DNA from 2 places in the Priestia sp. J2 genome. Region 1 is predicted to be linked to the other one. Evidence: riboswitches for the same ligand, from Rfam matches in the RefSeq annotation. Region 1 holds a riboswitch; the other holds the start of a gene.
The links. A riboswitch is a leader RNA that binds a small molecule or an ion and turns the genes downstream of it on or off. The one in region 1 is predicted to bind FMN.
Positions count from the first base shown of each region.

Region 2: it holds a riboswitch for FMN, as region 1 does, so the genes downstream of both, ribE (riboflavin synthase) here and LJY09_RS21565 (ECF transporter S component) in region 1, are expected to answer to the same signal.

Region 1 covers NZ_CP086208.1:4,167,237-4,175,940, reverse strand. Annotated here, with positions in the region: gene LJY09_RS21580 (ATP-binding protein) at 1-1,656, shown strand, start outside; gene LJY09_RS21575 (peptidoglycan DD-metalloendopeptidase family protein) at 1,828-2,517, shown strand; gene serA (phosphoglycerate dehydrogenase) at 2,549-4,123, opposite strand; FMN riboswitch at 4,422-4,565, shown strand; gene LJY09_RS21565 (ECF transporter S component) at 4,720-5,295, shown strand; gene LJY09_RS21560 (ferredoxin) at 5,377-5,625, opposite strand; gene LJY09_RS21555 (YpbB family protein) at 5,883-6,932, shown strand; gene LJY09_RS21550 (RecQ family ATP-dependent DNA helicase) at 6,956-8,473, shown strand; gene LJY09_RS21545 (CPBP family intramembrane glutamic endopeptidase) at 8,473-8,704, shown strand, end outside.
Region 2 covers NZ_CP086208.1:1,252,650-1,261,353, reverse strand. Annotated here, with positions in the region: gene LJY09_RS06405 (phosphocarrier protein HPr) at 1-259, opposite strand, end outside; gene ptsG (glucose-specific PTS transporter subunit IIBC) at 278-2,332, opposite strand; gene glcT (glucose PTS transporter transcription antiterminator GlcT) at 2,603-3,451, opposite strand; gene LJY09_RS06390 (hypothetical protein) at 3,583-4,455, opposite strand; gene ribE (6,7-dimethyl-8-ribityllumazine synthase) at 4,838-5,308, opposite strand; gene LJY09_RS06380 (bifunctional 3,4-dihydroxy-2-butanone-4-phosphate synthase/GTP cyclohydrolase II) at 5,398-6,591, opposite strand; gene ribE (riboflavin synthase) at 6,608-7,267, opposite strand; FMN riboswitch at 7,546-7,696, opposite strand; gene LJY09_RS06370 (YkvI family membrane protein) at 7,804-8,704, opposite strand, start outside.

The DNA of each region.
Region 1 (8,704 bases):
GACGCAGAAAACCGTTTAACTAAAACGGCTGCTAAAATCTCTACCATTGTGCAGGAAACAGAGGATGAAAAGCTAGGACTATCCATTGCTCGTGAACTTGCAGATCAAGCAAGTGTAGTTATTGTTCAAGATAAAGATTTCTATTGGCATTCCACACATCCTGATAAAGAAAATAAGAAAGCTATTTCGGCCATTGTTAAACAAAACGATCAGCTAAATCAAGTGGTTGAAAAAGGTAAAGTAATACGGAAAAAAATGTACATGACCACAAAGAAAGACACGAGTGATGAGCCTTTAATGTTTGTTGTCGGTGTACCTTTAATGAAAGATAATAAACCGACAGGCGGCGTTTATCTGTATCAATCTCTTTCTGAAATTGAAGAGCCCGCTCAATATACGACTAAGTTCATTTTATTGGCTGCAGGTATTGCTATTATTTTAACTACTATCTTTGCTTTTTTCTTATCCACTCGAATTACAGCACCTCTTAGAAAAATGAGGCAGGCGGCATTTGAAGTAACCAAAGGGAACTTTGATACAAAAGTACCTATTTTAACTCACGATGAAATTGGAGAGTTAGCGATTGCTTTTAATCAAATGGGCAGGCAGTTAAAGTTTAATCTCAATGCGCTCAATCAGGAAAAAGAACAGCTTTCAAGTATTTTAAGCAGTATGGCAGACGGTGTTATTACGTTTAGTAGAGACGGATCGATTTTAATTACCAATCCCCCAGCGGAGCATTTTCTTCAGACTTGGTATTACGAGCAGGATGTGAACAACCAGCAGGTGCCTGAGCTTCCAGCAAACGTCGTGCATTTGTTTCAAACGGTAGTAGAGACTGAAACGGAGCGAAGTGCAGAGTTGAAAATTCAAGGGAAAACGTGGGTCATTTTAATGTCACCGCTCTATAATCAAACGAAAATCCGCGGTGCTGTAGCTGTACTGCGAGACATGTCTGAAGAGCGTAAACTTGATAAATCGAGAAAAGATTTTATTGCAAACGTGTCTCATGAATTGCGTACACCTATTTCTATGCTTCAAGGTTATAGTGAAGCTATTATTGACGATATTGCAAGTACGGATGAAGAAAAGAAAGAAATTGCACAGGTGATTTATGATGAATCACTCCGTATGGGCCGGCTTGTAAATGAACTTTTAGATTTAGCGCGAATGGAAGCGGGACATGTGCAGCTTCACTTAGAATCTGTAGCAATGGTTGAATTTACAGAACGTGTTTTGCGCAAGTTTCAAGGGTTAGCTAAAGAAAAACATATTAAACTGTCTCTTAATGGAAAAATAGAAGATGAATTTGAAGCGATGATTGATTCAGACCGTATGGAACAAGTGCTGACAAACTTAATTGATAATGCCATTCGTCATACGGATGACTACGGAGAAGTAAAGCTGCATCTTGATAAAAGTCAATCCGAAATCCATCTTTCTGTTCAAGATACGGGAGCAGGGATTCCAAAAGAAGATCTTCCGTTTGTATTCGAGCGATTTTATAAAGCTGATAAAGCCAGAACGAGAGGAAAGTCAGGAACTGGTCTTGGGCTTGCGATCGCTAAAAATATCGTGGAGGCACACCAAGGGATTATTGCGGTTGAAAGTGAATTAAATGAAGGAACAACTTTCTTTATCAAACTGCCAAAGTAAACACATGCTAAATAACAGTTTGTCTTCGGCTGAAATAATAAGAATAGCAAAGAGATGTGATTCATTGGAGAATCACATCTCTTTATTTTTTCTATAAACAAGTCTAAAAGAGAAGGAATTGGCATATAGTATGTTTTGTGTGCAATGATCTACATAGGAGGTTCTTTCTTCATGATTGACGTGTTAAGAAGAATATTGGTTGTATTAGTGATGGGATTGTGTATAGGTCTTTTATTTTTGGGCGGGCAAATGGTAAAGGCAGAAGAGAAGCAGTGGGAGTGGCCGGTTGAAGGAGTCTTAACTGATATATTTGGTTCTCGTCACGCCAAACACTTTGGAATCGATATAGCAGCACCTGTTGGTACACAGGTGTATGCTGTTGCAAAAGGAGTGGTGAGCCGCTCTTATTATTCAAATACATACGGGCAAGTTGTTTTTATCAAACAAACGAATGGATACGAAACGGTCTATGCTCATCTAGAGAAACGACTTGTTGCAGAAGGGAATTCTGTAGCCGCAGGTCAAAACATTGGATGGGTTGGCAATACAGGACGATCTTCAGGTGCACATTTGCATTTTGAAGTTCATCAAGGAAGTTGGAATCCGGATAAAACCAATGCGGTAAACCCACTCGCCAAATTGGACAAGCAAAAACTATCGGCATACGTAAAAAACGATTTAGCTGCCACGGTTTTTCAGCAGTTACATCAGGCTTCTGATAACTGTATTCTTATCCATCAAGGAGATACATTATCTGAACTTGCGGCCAAATATGAAGTCGATGTGGAGCAGCTAAGAAAGTGGAATCATTTAGAGAACACCGCTTTAAATGCAGGACAAGTGTTAAAAATAAGTCCATAAAAAAAGAGCCGTTAAGGCTCTTTTTTCAATGTCACAACTCAATGCGCTGTATGGTCACGATTTCGCTTGTTTGTTTTAATGAAGTGATGACAGAATCATCTAAAAGTTTATCAAACGTGAGCATCATAATGGCTTCGCCGCCTTTTTGCTTACGTCCCACTTGCATGGTAGCAATGTTAATACGTAAATCTCCAAGTACTTTCCCTACATTTCCAATAACTCCGGGCTGATCACTGTGACGGATATAAAGAAGATGTCCTTCTGGATAAAAGTCAATATCAAACGAATCAATATTAACAATTCGAGGTCCATATCCTGCTATATAAGTGCCCGTAATGGTAAATGTACGCTGTTCGCCTGTTACTGTAACGTCAATTATATTAGAATATCCTTGCGTATCTTCCGATGTTTTTTCACCAAATGTAATTCCTCGTTCTTTGGCAATCATAGAAGCATTGACTTCGTTAACAGGTGAGTCAATACGATGGGTTAAAAAGCCTGATAACAAGCTCCGTGTAATATAAGTGGTTTCTAAATCCGTCACTGTACCTCCGTAGGAGATCGAGATATGCTGAACGGGTTCTCGCATGCATTGAGATAAAATAGCTCCCATTTGTTTAGTAAGGCTCGTAAACGGCTGAATTTTTTCAAAAACTTCTTTAGAAAGCGTTGGTAAATTAATGGATGAACTTACAGGATTACCTTCTAGAAAACGCAGAACGTCATGTGCCACGTCTTCAGCAACGTTAAGCTGGGCTTCTTTTGTAGAAGCTCCTAAATGGGGAGTTGTAATAACTTGATCAAAATGTAACAAAGGGTTATCAATCGGCGGTTCAACTTCAAATACGTCAATAGCTGCACCTTGAACATGGCCAATTTCTAAATAATGAACTAAGGCTTTTTCATCAATGATCCCGCCGCGTGCGCAGTTTAATAAAAATACACCCTTCTTTGTTTTGGCTAATGTTTCATGATTGAGCAATCCCTTGGTTTCTTTCGTAAGCGGAGTGTGTACGGTAATTACATCCGCTGCTGCTAGTAATTCATCCAGGGATAATAGTTCTACGCCTAGCTTTTCAGCTCGGGAAGAGGTTAAAAAAGGATCGTAAACGTGAACGCTCATATTGAAGGCTTTTGCGCGTTTAGCAAGCTCTGAGCCAATTCGTCCAAATCCGATAATGCCCAGGTGTTTGCGATTAAGCTCTGTTCCAACAAATGCTGAGCGGTTCCATTCGCGCGCTTTGACTGAAGCATTTCCTTGGGGGATATGCCGAAACAAGCTAGCCATCATAGCAAATGTATGTTCCGCCGTTGAAATGGTATTTCCGTTCGGCGCGTTAATAACGACAACCCCTCGTTTGGTTGAGGCTTCAATATCAATATTATCGACACCTACTCCAGCGCGAGCAACAATTTTTAAATTCGGCATTTTTGCCAGCAAATCCTCTGTAACCGTCGTAGCACTCCGTACTAAAAGCGCATCGTACGTATGCAAATCATTCTCAACTTCTTCAACTTTTTTTCGCGTAAGATTCACATGAGGAGCTTCAAGTAGTGGAGCAAGACCTTCATTGCTAATTGAATCAGCTACTAATACGTTATACATGACGTGAACATCTCCCTTGGATTTTACTATCATCAAATATTTGATAATTTACCATGTTAAAAAAATTCTGTCAATTATATTTTTTAAACTTTACAATTAGTTATCAAATACACAATTGTAAACGTAAAATTGAAACTATAAATATGTCATAATGCTGTTGGTTATGCACTTATTTCCTTATTTTACATATAAAACAGTAATGAAGTTTATAAAAGACATCAATTTAATAGGAATTAAAAAACTTCTTTATTTACTTTTAATTCGAGATAACATATAATAAATTCATAATTAAATATTGGTCTATCTTCGGGGCAGGGTGAAATTCCCGACCGGCGGTAAAAAAACAAATTGTTTTGAGCCCGCGAGCTTATATGTAATACATACGAGCAGATTTGGTGAAATTCCAAAGCCGACAGTACAGTCTGGATGGGAGAAGGTGGAGGTTCAGCGTTCAAAACCTAATGTGATGAACGTTTATTAAATATGCCTGCCATGTCTCCTCTCAACGAATCATTTGTTGGGAGGTTTTTGCGTGGGGATATGAAGTTGAACCTTTCTTCTTTGAAGAGTGGATCACAAAGAAGGAGAGAGGCAAGATGCAACAAAGTAAGAAAACTCAAAAGCTGGTTATACTAGGAATGTTAAGCAGTATTGCTTACATTTTAATGATGATTAATTTTCCGATTCCTGGATTACCTCCGTTTTTAACAATTGATTTTAGCGAAATTCCTGCACTCGTAGCAGCACTTGTATTTGGACCTATGGCTGCTGTTATAGTAGAAGGAATAAAAAATTTATTGAATTATTTAATTCAAGGAAGTGCTACAGGGGTTCCGGTTGGTCAAGTGGCGAACTTTGTAGCTGGTTTACTGTTCGTTCTTCCTGTATCATATATGTTCCGTCGATTTAAAACAGCCAAAGGCGTAACGATAGGTTTGGTTACGGGTACGGTTGTAATGACGGTACTCATGGCTGTCTTAAATTATTATGTCTTTTTACCGGCGTATACAATCTTCTTACAATCGCCAGAAATGTCTAGTGAACAAGCGCGTCAATATATCGTTGCAGGTATTTTGCCGTTTAACTTAATAAAAGGAGCAGCAACAGGGGTTATTTTTGTCTTATTGTTTTCAAAAATGAAGCAATGGATCACGCGCCGCGTTGCTGTTTAATTCAATCGCTCTCCCGGGGAGAGCGATTTTTATATATAAAAAAACCTGCAGCATGTACTATACTACAGGTTTGTTCAATACTTATTCGAATTTATTAGCATCGCCTTCGAATTTTTCATCCGCTACGCGAATTGAATCCGTAGGGCAGCCTTCCATTGCATCCATCATATCATCTTCTAGATCTTCTGGAATTTCTACTACACCTTGGTTATCATCTAATGTTACGAATGCAATACCTTCATCATCATAATCATAAATGTCTGGTGCTGCTGCTCCGCAAGCGCCGCATGCGATGCAAGTATCTTTATCAACAATTGTATATTTTGGCATAACAAGACCTCCTGTAAAGTGTTCGAAAATTTCTTATTATATAATCTCTTCGCGAATCAAGAGTGAAATTTCTCCTTATTCATTGTAAAATGATTTATAAAACTTTTCAATAGAAAAGTCACTGAGAATGCTTATCAAATCAAGGTTTCTTCACTTATCCAAACGTTTTGATACATAAAGGAAAGAGCTAAAAAGCCTTTATCTCACATGCTATTGGTCACTTTTGGTACAATGAATGAGAAAGGAAGTTGACACCTTTGAATTATATTCAAGTTAGCATTTTATTTTGTATAAAACAGTTAAAAGGTGAGCGAACCGCCTATGGTATTTATCATTTATTAACAGGTAAAAAGTCAGCGCAAACAATTCAAGACGGAAAAATTTTTGGAATCTCTTTTCTTTTTCAGTCATTTCTTTACTTAGATAAACGGTCTTTTGAAACCTGCGTTGCATATTTAAAAGAACAGCAGTATATCGAAGAAACTGAAAATCAAAAGTATGTGATGACAGATAAGGGACGAACACGCCTTGAAGATGAACTGACGGCTCGGCCCTTTCATCCAGCTTTAGACGGATGGAAATTCGCAAGCAGTACTCAATTATTTTTAGCAAGAATCACTTTGTTCATTCAGACCTTATCCAACCTACAGTATTTTCAAAAAGGGTTTTTACCCATTTCCAAAAATCCTGAGGTCATTCAATGGGTCAAAACGTATATTATGTCTCAAAAGCAAACGCGTCAAGAGTTAGCCGCCGAGCTATTCAAAGAGCTCCGAACGTGCTTGAAAGATTGTACGGAACGGGATGCGTCTCTTTTTGTTTTGCAACTGACTGGATACGAAAGAGTAGGCTTTACAAAAAATCAGTTAGCATATCAATATGAACTCGATGAGCATTATGTGCATATTCAACTTTTAGGGGTTATTCATCATATCATTGAAAAAGTGAGTCAAAATAATGAAAGCTTTCATGTACTTTCTTCTTTTTTGCATGATCTATATTTAGAATTGCCTTTGACAAGCTCGACGTTAAAAACGTATAGCTGGCTTCAAAAAGGAAAGACGCTTGAAGAAATTGCTTATATAAGGCGTTTAAAAGAAAGTACAATTGAAGATCATATTGCAGAATTAGCTCTGTTTGTTCCATCTTTTTCAATCGATGCATACGTATCGCCTAAGCAGCAGGAAGAAATTATCTCGGCTTTTGAAAGTTTGCGTACAAATAAATTAAAGGCGATAAAGGAAGAAGTAAAAGACGACGTTACCTATTTTCAGATTCGTCTCGTATTAGCAAAACATTTTACCTGATACTAAAAAAAGTGGTGTTTGATGTGAAGATAGAACAACTTCTACAGAAACAATTTGGCTATAGCCAATTTCGACTAGGACAAAAAGAGATTATTCAAGATATTTTAACAGGTCATAATGTGTTAGCGGTTCTTCCTACAGGAACAGGGAAATCATTGTGCTATCAGCTCCCCGCTTATGTGTTGAACCGACCGGTGCTGATTGTATCTCCTTTAATTTCACTGATGGAAGATCAAGTTCAACAACTAAAGGCAAGTGGAGAAAAGAGAGTTATTGCCTTAAATAGTTTCCTACAACAAGAAGAAAAAAGACGGGCGCTAAAAGATTTAGCTTTTTATCGTTTTATTTATGCATCTCCTGAAATTTTGCAAAACGCTGTTGTGGTAGAAGCATTAAAACAGGCAAAGGTAGGCCTTTTCGTTGTGGACGAGGCGCACTGTATTTCTCAGTGGGGACATGATTTCCGTTTGGATTATCTTCAGTTAGGAGATATATGGAAGGAACTTGGCAGTCCGCTATGTCTGGCACTAACAGGAACTGCGACTAGGGAAGTAGTGGAAGATATTAAGCGCTACTTATCGCTGCCTGCTGTCAACGAGCACATCTATTCCATGAATCGAAGTAATATTGCGATGAAAGTTGATTTTGTTGCAAGTATTGAAGAGAAAAAAGAGAAGTTGCTGATGTACGTTAGTGAACTGCAAAGTCCAGGAATTATCTATTGTTCCAGCCGATCTTGGACAGAAGCATTAACACAGCTTCTAAAGGAAAATGGGATACAGCGAGTGCAGTATTACCATGGGGGAATGGAACCGAATGAAAGAATGCTTGTTCAACAGCAATTTTTAGAAAACCAGCTTGATATCATTTGCTGCACAAGTGCATTTGGAATGGGGGTTAATAAATCGAATGTTCGCTTTGTTATTCATTTTCATACACCTACGCAGCTAGAAGCATACGTACAGGAAATTGGAAGAAGTGGACGCGATCAGCAAAACAGTATTGCGATTTTGCTTTATGCTGAAGGAGACGATGATTTTGCTCATTCTTTACTTGAAATTGAGCTTCCTTCTTCAGATATCATCTTATACTGCCTGTCGTATTTACGAAATCATGATCAGGCCATTCCTTTAAAACAAGTAGAGTCTCATTTTCTTTATACAGTGGGTATTCAAGAAACACATTGGCGATTTATTCGTTATTATTTGTACAGAGAAAATGTAGTGGAAAATGAACATGTTGAACCTAGGAAAATCCCTGAATCGCTGCATGAAACGATTGTTGCAGCTGTAAATAAACGTCTTCGAAACAAACATGACAAGTACCGTGCGATGAAGGAGTTTATTGAGGCAAAAGAATGCCGTCGTCAGGTGCTGCTTGGCTATTTCAATGAGCTCGGAAAATCAGAGCTTCAGAATTGTTGCGATTGCTGCGGATTGGATTTAGAAGCCTATAAAAAAACAAATGGTGAGCAAGAGCAATGGACATTTCAAGGCTGGGAATTAGAATTAGCTCGTTTGCTTCGTCAAGGAGAGATATAATGGCAAAGTCACAGCAAGAGCTTATTTCATCCATGACGGATGCAGAGCTGGTTAAAAATTTATATGTAACGCAGCTGCTCATCTGCTTTATTGCTTTAGGCATCGGTTTTTTCACATTTGATTCGTGGCATTCCTTTTTACAGTTTTTTGAGCTGGATTGGGCGTCTATTTTATTGTACGGGGGAGGTACAGCTCTCTTGGTAGTAGGAGGAGATATGCTTCTAATGAAGT
Region 2 (8,704 bases), 2.2 Mb from region 1:
CTAATCCTTCTTTGCTCATTGTATCTTCAAGAGCAGCAAGTGCATCTGCTTCGTCAGAACCTTCTGCAGAGATAGTGATTGTAGCGCCTTTTTGAATACCTAAAGACATAACGCCCATGATTGATTTTAAGTTTACAGTTTTACCGTTGAATTCTAAGTTGATGTCAGAATCAAATTTGCTTGCTGCTTGTACTAAAGTTGTTGCTGGACGTGCGTGAATTCCTGAGTCTGCTGTTACTGTAAATGTTTTTTGTGCCATGTTAAATCAATCTCCTTTTTACTTTGAAATGTTAATAATATTTGCTTCTTGTTGAGAAACTTGGCCCTGCTTTAAGATATCAATTTTTTCATCAGCTTGTAAATTCGTGAAAATGATCGGCGTAATCGTCGATGGCGCATTTTCTTTTACAAAGTCTAAATCAATTTTCAATAGAGGCTGTCCTTTTTTCACTTCATCGCCTTGGGCAACTAAAGCTTCAAAACCTTCGCCTTTTAAATTAACTGTATCAATACCAACGTGAATTAAAATTTCACGTCCAGTCGTTGATTCAATACCTAAAGCATGTTTCGTCGGGAATAAGTTTACTATTTTTCCGTCCACTGGTGCAACTACTGTGCCTGTTTTCGGAATAATCGCAAAACCGTCACCCATTAATTTTTGTGAAAATACCTGATCTGGTACTTCCGATAAAGGTACCAATTCTCCCTCAATCGGTGAAACAATATCATTACCATTATCGCTTCCTACTTCAGATGTTGCAACAGGTTTTTCAATTGTTTTTGTCTCTTCTTTTGTGACAACCGGCGTTTTGCCATTCATAATGTCTTGAATTTGACCTTTTAACGTGTCAGATTTCGGACCGAAAATAGCTTGAATATTGTTACCAACTTCAAGAACACCAGCTGCTCCAAGTTTTTTCAAACGGTTTTTATCAACGTTACCCACATCATCTACTGAAACACGTAGACGCGTAATACAAGCATCTAAATGTGTAATGTTTTCTTTACCGCCAAGTGCAGCCAAAATATTTGTCGGAAGCTCTGCTGCTTCTACTTTTACATCTTCTTCTCCTTCTTCTTTATCTTCACGACCCGGTGTTTTTAAGTTAAATTTACGGATTGCAAAGCGGAAACCGAAGTAGTAGATAACTGCTAGAACTAAACCTACTGGAATAACTAGCCACCATGCTGTGCGGTTTTGCATAACTCCAAATAGAACGTAATCGATAACCCCACCTGAGAATGTCATACCGATTTTAACATTTAATAATTGCATAACCATAAACGACAAACCAGCAAATACTGCGTGAATTGCAAATAATACTGGTGCTACGAATAAGAATGAGAACTCAAGCGGCTCTGTAATACCCGTTAAGAAAGATGTTAAAGCAGCTGAACCCATGATACCAGCTACATATTTTTTGTTTTCAGGACGCGCTTCGTGATAAATCGCAAGAGCGGCTGCTGGCAATCCGAACATCATGAACGGGAATTTACCAACTTGGAATGTTCCTGCTGTTAAAGGCACGCCATCTGCTAATTGAGCAAAGAAAATCTTTTGGTCACCGTGAATATGTTGACCTGCTTTATTGACATAATCACCAAACTCAAACCAGAACGGAGAGTAGAAGATGTGATGAAGTCCAAATGGAATTAATGAACGTTCAATTAATCCAAATACAAACGCTGATAAAGTTGGGTTTGCATCAATCATGTTAGTAGAGAAAGCATTTAATCCGCTTTGAATTGGCGGCCAAATGAAAATCATAATAACACCTAAAAGAATTGAAAATACCCCAGTAATAATTGGTACAAATCGTTTTCCTGCAAAGAAACCTAAGTAAGATGGTAATTCAATATTGAAATAACGATTATACATGGATGAAGCTAAGATACCTACTATGATACCCCCGAATACACCCGTAGCTAACGTAGGAATTCCTAAGATGCTAGTGTAAGCTGGATTGGCACCCATTTTGTCAGGATCTAGTTGTCCTGTAGCAACTAAGATTGTGCTCATCGTTTTGTTCATAATTAAGTAACCTACGATTGCAGCAATACCTGCTACACCGTCACCACCGGCTAAACCAACGGCAACACCAACGGCAAACAATAGCGATAAGTTGTCAAATACGATTTGACCCGCCTGCGACAAAACATTTGAAACTAATTGAACCCAGTCTGCACCAAGTGCTGGTACTGCATCCAACAATGTAGGGTTTTGAAGCGCTGTCCCTACTCCAAGTAAAATCCCTGCTGCCGGTAAAATCGCAACCGGTAGCATAAGCGCTTTTCCGACTTTTTGTAATACTCCAAAAAGTTTTTTAAACATGGCGCTTACCTCCTTTTATATATTTAGTGTGCAACAAGCTATTTATTTGATACGTGAATCATTAACGCGCTTTCATAAAACGCTTTCTTTAACTAGAAAACTCATTACATTTCCCGGTGTTATGAGGCGAAGTCTTCAATGATTGCGCTTTCTTATAACAAAAAAAAGCATGAGGAAAAAGAAACGACAAATGGATACACTCATCCAATTACACATCGCTTCATTTCTCACTCATGCCTGATCGTATCAGTAACACGTATTGAAATGATTTTATAAATCCGTTTTTGTTATAAGTCGCTGCAAATGCATCGTTAAGTAAACTGCTTCTGCTTCATACACAGGTAAATGTAACGCTTGCTGCATTACTTTTATCACTTTCCAAGACACATTGTAACACAGAGGATATTCTTCTTTCAATAGCAAAGCAATTTTTTTTGGCTCTTCTATTTTTTCTCCTGTTTTTACTCGATCAATGGCAAAATGCAAATGACGAATCAATCTCATATAGTGTACAGATTCTTTGTCTACCTGCAGATGAAGCGATTCTTCAATCACATTAATAATCGTTTGAATAAGCTGCGAGTCTTGATTCACTTCTAACAGGTTTTTTTCAGTCAGCGCACTATGGATATGAAGCGCGATAAAACCAATCTCTCCTACCGGAAGCTGCACGCCTATTTTACGACTAATGATCTCTACCACTTCAGATGCGATCGTATATTCCTCTGGATATAAGGCTTTTGTTTCAAGTAAAAATGGATTTTTAAGACCCATCCCCTGCTGAAAACGTTTTATCGCAAAGGCGATATGATCTGTCAATGAAATGTGTATATGCTCATTCAAAGGGATATTAACGCGTTTTTGAATATGCGTTACAATATCATTCATCATTTCAATTACATCTTCATCCACCTGAGCTAAAAGCTGCTTGTACTGTTCTTGCTCTTCTTCACTCTTTAGCAAAAACATTTTTTCCACAGCTTTTGCATCGATTTCATCGCCTTTTTTCTTGTTGAACCCTATTCCTTTCCCAATTAGCACAACTTCATCATAGGTAAGGTGTTTAGCAATTAATACATTATTATTAAGTACCTTTTCTACAAAAAAGGACTCTTTCACGAATCCTTCACTCCCCTGTTTCGGCTTTCTATTATTTGCTTTCCTATCTTACAAATAATACGCATAACCGTCAATTCATTTTTCTTTGTTTCAAATATTATTGAACTAAACTATTTGAGTTACGTATTATCTTAGTAGTTCTTCGCTGGAAACGCAACGTCTTTTTTACTCGTCCCATAACAATTTTTCATAATAAAATGTTGAAGCATAACGCTCAGAATGAATATACCTGCTTGTAAAAGCGTAAAAAGAACAAGTGAAGTGGTAATAGATACCAGTAAAATCCCATAGTGAATTAGTAAAATATCTACTATACGCAGCCCTGCTATAATCATTCCAGCTCCCACAAAAAATTCTTTAGCTACACTCCAAACGAGGAGAATCGTAACAATACAAACGTAAATTATCGTTGCATTTACGGAATCATGAGTAGCCGACGCAAACCATCCTGTATAAAACCAATTGTTATGAAAATATGCTAACAGCAGAAACATAATAGTAGAAGTAATGGCGAGCATTCCCAGAAAAAATGTAGCGTAATGTACAAATGTCATATACCGTTCTGTTAGCCATACATACCAAATCTTTGAAATACTAAAGCCTATAGTCATTAAAACGCCTGTATAAATTGTTTTCCACCAGTGATGTGTATAAATATCCCAGTGTAAAAATAATTCTTCAATCCCCATAAACATAGCCGAAATGATTAAAATATAGCGAAATTTTAATTGATAAGCAGCTACCACCATAGCCATGATTGGAAAAGCAAACGTTTGAGAAGTTAAGGACCCAAACAAATTATCAAAATATTCATTGGTCATAAAATCAGGATCGTACTCGTAACTTTCAAACAACACAAATACAACATACTCTAGTACATAAGCCATTCCAATGATAAAAAAAAGCAAAACGACTAGCTTTTTATCTTTTTTACGTATGAATACTGTAAGCAAAACGGCTGTGCTGATAATAATCAATGCAAAAAAAGCAGTATAATGAGGCATAGACGTCTCCCTTTTACGACCTAATTATTACTTAGAGTAAGACGTTTTAGCCAAATTATACATAGCTAGCTTCTATTCAAAAGAGATTGAGACATACTACATCAATCCAATCTAAAGGCGAACAAATCGGATACATGAGATAGTATGGATGGCTTGCTGCACTGCAGGTGATTTCCCTGCAAGGCTTCGCTTTCCCTACAGGAGCCTTCGCCCTGCTCTCCACTCAACAGTTAGAAGCCTACATACAGGAAACCTACGTTGTAATGTAACCCTAACCATGAAAAAATCCGAACGATTCATCGTTCGGATCTTCTTTCAACTACCATACTTTTGTTTCAGCCTCTTTTAACTCTTTAACTTACAAAAATTGGAACGTCCTCTATTATCCTTCAATCATTTTTGAAAGGTTAGCCATTTCGATAGCTGATGCTGCAGCTTCCCATCCTTTGTTTCCTGCTTTTGTTCCTGCACGTTCAATTGCTTGCTCAATTGTTTCAGTTGTTAATACACCAAAGATAATTGGTACGCCTGTTTGTAAGCTTTGAGATGCAACGCCTTTTGCTACTTCATTACATACAAAATCAAAGTGTGGAGTAGCTCCTCGAATAACCGTTCCTAGTGTAATAACCGCGTCATATTTTTTAGATTCAGCTAATTTTTTAGCGATTAATGGAATTTCATAAGCGCCCGGTACCCAAGCCACATCTACATCTTCATCAGCTACGCCGTGACGTTTAAGCGCATCTTCTGCTCCACTAAGTAAACGCCCTGTAATAAATTCATTAAAACGCCCTACCACGATTCCGATTTTTAATCCTGTGCCAACTAAATTTCCTTCATATAAATGATTCATCTCTTGTTCCTCCTGCTAGTAGTAATATAGTTATTTACATTTCTTTTCATGAATTAGCTTCATTTGTTATAACGAAAAAAAGTGTAAACTTATAAATGTAATAAATGACCTAGTTTTTTAGCTTTGGTATCTAAGTATTTTTTATTGGCATCCACTGCCGGCATTTGAAGAGGCACTCTCTCTACCACTTCAAGGTCGTAGCCTTTTAGCCCAGTAATTTTGCGAGGATTGTTCGTTAAAAGCTTCATTTGTTTGACTCCAAGGTCCTTTAAGATTTGAGCACCGATTCCATACTCTCGTAAATCCGCAGCAAACCCGAGTTTTTCATTCGCTTCTACGGTATCGTATCCTTCTTCCTGCAGCTTATATGCTCTTAGCTTATTTAATAAGCCAATACCTCTGCCCTCTTGACGCATATACAGCAGAATGCCGCGTCCTTCTTCTTCAATTTGCGTAAGAGCTGCGTGAAGCTGAGGACCGCAGTCACAGCGCTCAGAGCCAAACACATCTCCAGTCAAGCACTCGGAGTGAACCCGCACGAGAACGGGGCTATTATGATCGATATCACCCTTGATAAGAGCCACATGTTCTTTATTATCAAGTTTATTTGTATATCCTACAGCCTTAAAATCACCAAATGCCGTAGGTAAGCTTACTTCTACTTCACGGCTAATCAGCTGGTCATGTTTGCGGCGGTAGGCAATCAAATCTTTTATTGTAATCATTTTTAAATCAAATTGCTCTGAAATCTTTGTTAAATCCGGTACGCGTGCCATTGTTCCATCTTCATTCATGATTTCACAAATAACACCCGCAGGCTTTCCTCCTGCTAACACGGCTAAATCAACAGCGGCCTCTGTATGACCCGCACGCTGCAGAACGCCCCCGTCTTTTGCAATCAACGGAAAAATGTGTCCTGGTCGTTGAAAATCACTTGCTACCGTTGCTTCATTTACAAGAGCCATAACGGTAGCAGAACGTTCGTACGCACTGATACCTGTTGTACTTGAAATATGATCAATACTTACTGTAAATGCTGTTCCATGTACATCCGTATTGTTCACTACCATCGGGTGAAGATTCAATTTATGCGCAATTTCTTCATTAACAGGTGTACAAATTAATCCTCTTCCATGAGTAGCCATAAAGTTAATAACCTCAGGCGTCGTTTTTTCGGCTAATGCAATAAAATCTCCTTCATTTTCTCGATCTTCATCGTCGCATACAATAACCACTTTTCCCTTTTTTAACTCTTCAATGGCTTCTTCTACTTTATGAAACATCTCTTTCACCTCACTGTTAATTTGTAAAACCATGCTGCTGCAATAAATCCTTCATATTACCTGACCGATTCGAGGCGCCAGGAGTTGACTTGTTAGCCATCATCTGATGCATATATTTAGCTAACATATCACATTCAATATTCACCTTGTCTCCTCGCTGTTTGTCTCCCACGACTGTGTGAAGTACCGTATGAGGAATAAGAGAAATAGTAAATGATTGGTTGCTGACATCAAAAATAGTAAGACTTGTTCCGTCTACAGAAACAGATCCTTTTAACATCATAAATTCACGAAGTTCAGGATCCACTTGAATTTCATAATAAAAGGCATTTCCTTTACGTGTTTTGCTTACAATGGTTCCAATTCCATCAACGTGTCCGCTGACGAAATGCCCTCCAAAGCGGCCATTTGCAGCCATCGCCCGTTCTAAGTTAACACGTGATCCAACGGTTAGAAGCTGCAGGGTACTTGCTTTAATCGTCTCCGGCATGACGTCGACCGTAAATTCATTTTGAGAGTAAGCCGTTACGGTTAAACAAACGCCGTTAACTGAAATGCTGTCCCCTAAGTTCACATCTTCTAACACGGTCTTCGCATCAATCGTAAGAACAATTGCTTCTGTAGCCTTTTGAATCCGTTTTATTTTTCCAATTTCTTCAATAATACCTGTGAACATTTTCTTCACCTGCTTTGGCGCTATTCCAACTTCTTATGCCTTTTTGAAATAGCAGCTGCTTTTTTTTAATATTTATCTTTCCCCCAACCACTGAAAATAAAAAAGCCCCTTGAACAAATGTCCAAGGGGTCGGCTGAGCTGAATCAGTTTTATCTATGCAAAATTCCGCTAATTGTATACGAAATAAACAGTTATAATTTGTGTACAAAAACAAGGGTAGCTTTAAAAAAGGCAAACCTGTCCCTTATTAATACAACACAAAAAAACAACTGTGCTTCCTGATCCTTCTCCCATCCAGACTTTTACTGTCGGCTCTAGATTTTAACTAGATCCACCGCTAACATACATCGTATGAAAACGGGTCACGGGCTTAAAAGCATATGCTTTATCACCGCCGGTTGGGACTTACACCCGACCCCGAAGGATAATATATTCGACTGCTAGAGTCTTATTTGTTTTACATTATAGCAAAGTAAAATCGACTTGTCACATCATTTAACTTCGTTTTTTCACATCTGCTCTTCAAAATCCAGCTTTTAGCTTATTTTTTCTTTTTTAATACATAGCATCCATACAAAAGCTAGTCCAATATAGCCAAATATCGGATACAAAAACTCAAGAAGCTGAGCATATCCAAATTGCCCGATAATAAAGCATGCCAAGATAATAAACGCAAAAGCTTGTTTGTCATTCAGGGGAAGAAATGATTGAAGCTGTTTAGCGATTCCAAATACATTTCCAATCAATGTAGTAAAAATCTCACCTAACACAACTACCGTAAATAAAACATTCACCCACGCTGAGATATTTTTAACAACGGCACTCATAGGAATATCAAGTTGAAATGAATAAGGCAAATTGGAAAGGGCAAGATGAGTAGAAACAAGCATAAACGTAAGTACACATCCTCCTATTACGGCCCCTTTTTTGATCACGCTCTTATCTTTCACGGAGCTTCCTAATGGAACTAAAACGGCCTGAGCCAAAGCTAGATTTAGGGAAATATATAAAAAGGGACTAACCGCCCACTTCCACTGTGTGACGAGCGTTAAGTCTGGCTTCGTTTGAATCAGTGAGAAATAGCTGACATTTGGCACAAAGATGATAAAAGCAAATGAAAGCATCATCGGCACAACAAGAGAATTAACCATTAAAATACCGTTAATTCCTCTTGCGATAAATATATAAGTTAAAACAATTGTACAAATCATCCCAACAGGAGGCCACAGCCCGAACTGTTCTTTTCCTATTGCCCCCGTACTCGCTAGCATGACTGAAGTTACTCCAAATAAAATGACGATCATTACACCGTTTACCGCTTTTCCAAGTACATCACCAAATAAATATGTATTAAGCTGCTGATAAGAAGAAGCCCCAATTGCGTGCGAAAGCAGCATCATTTTCGAACCTAGCCAAATAAAAAACAAGCCGCTGACC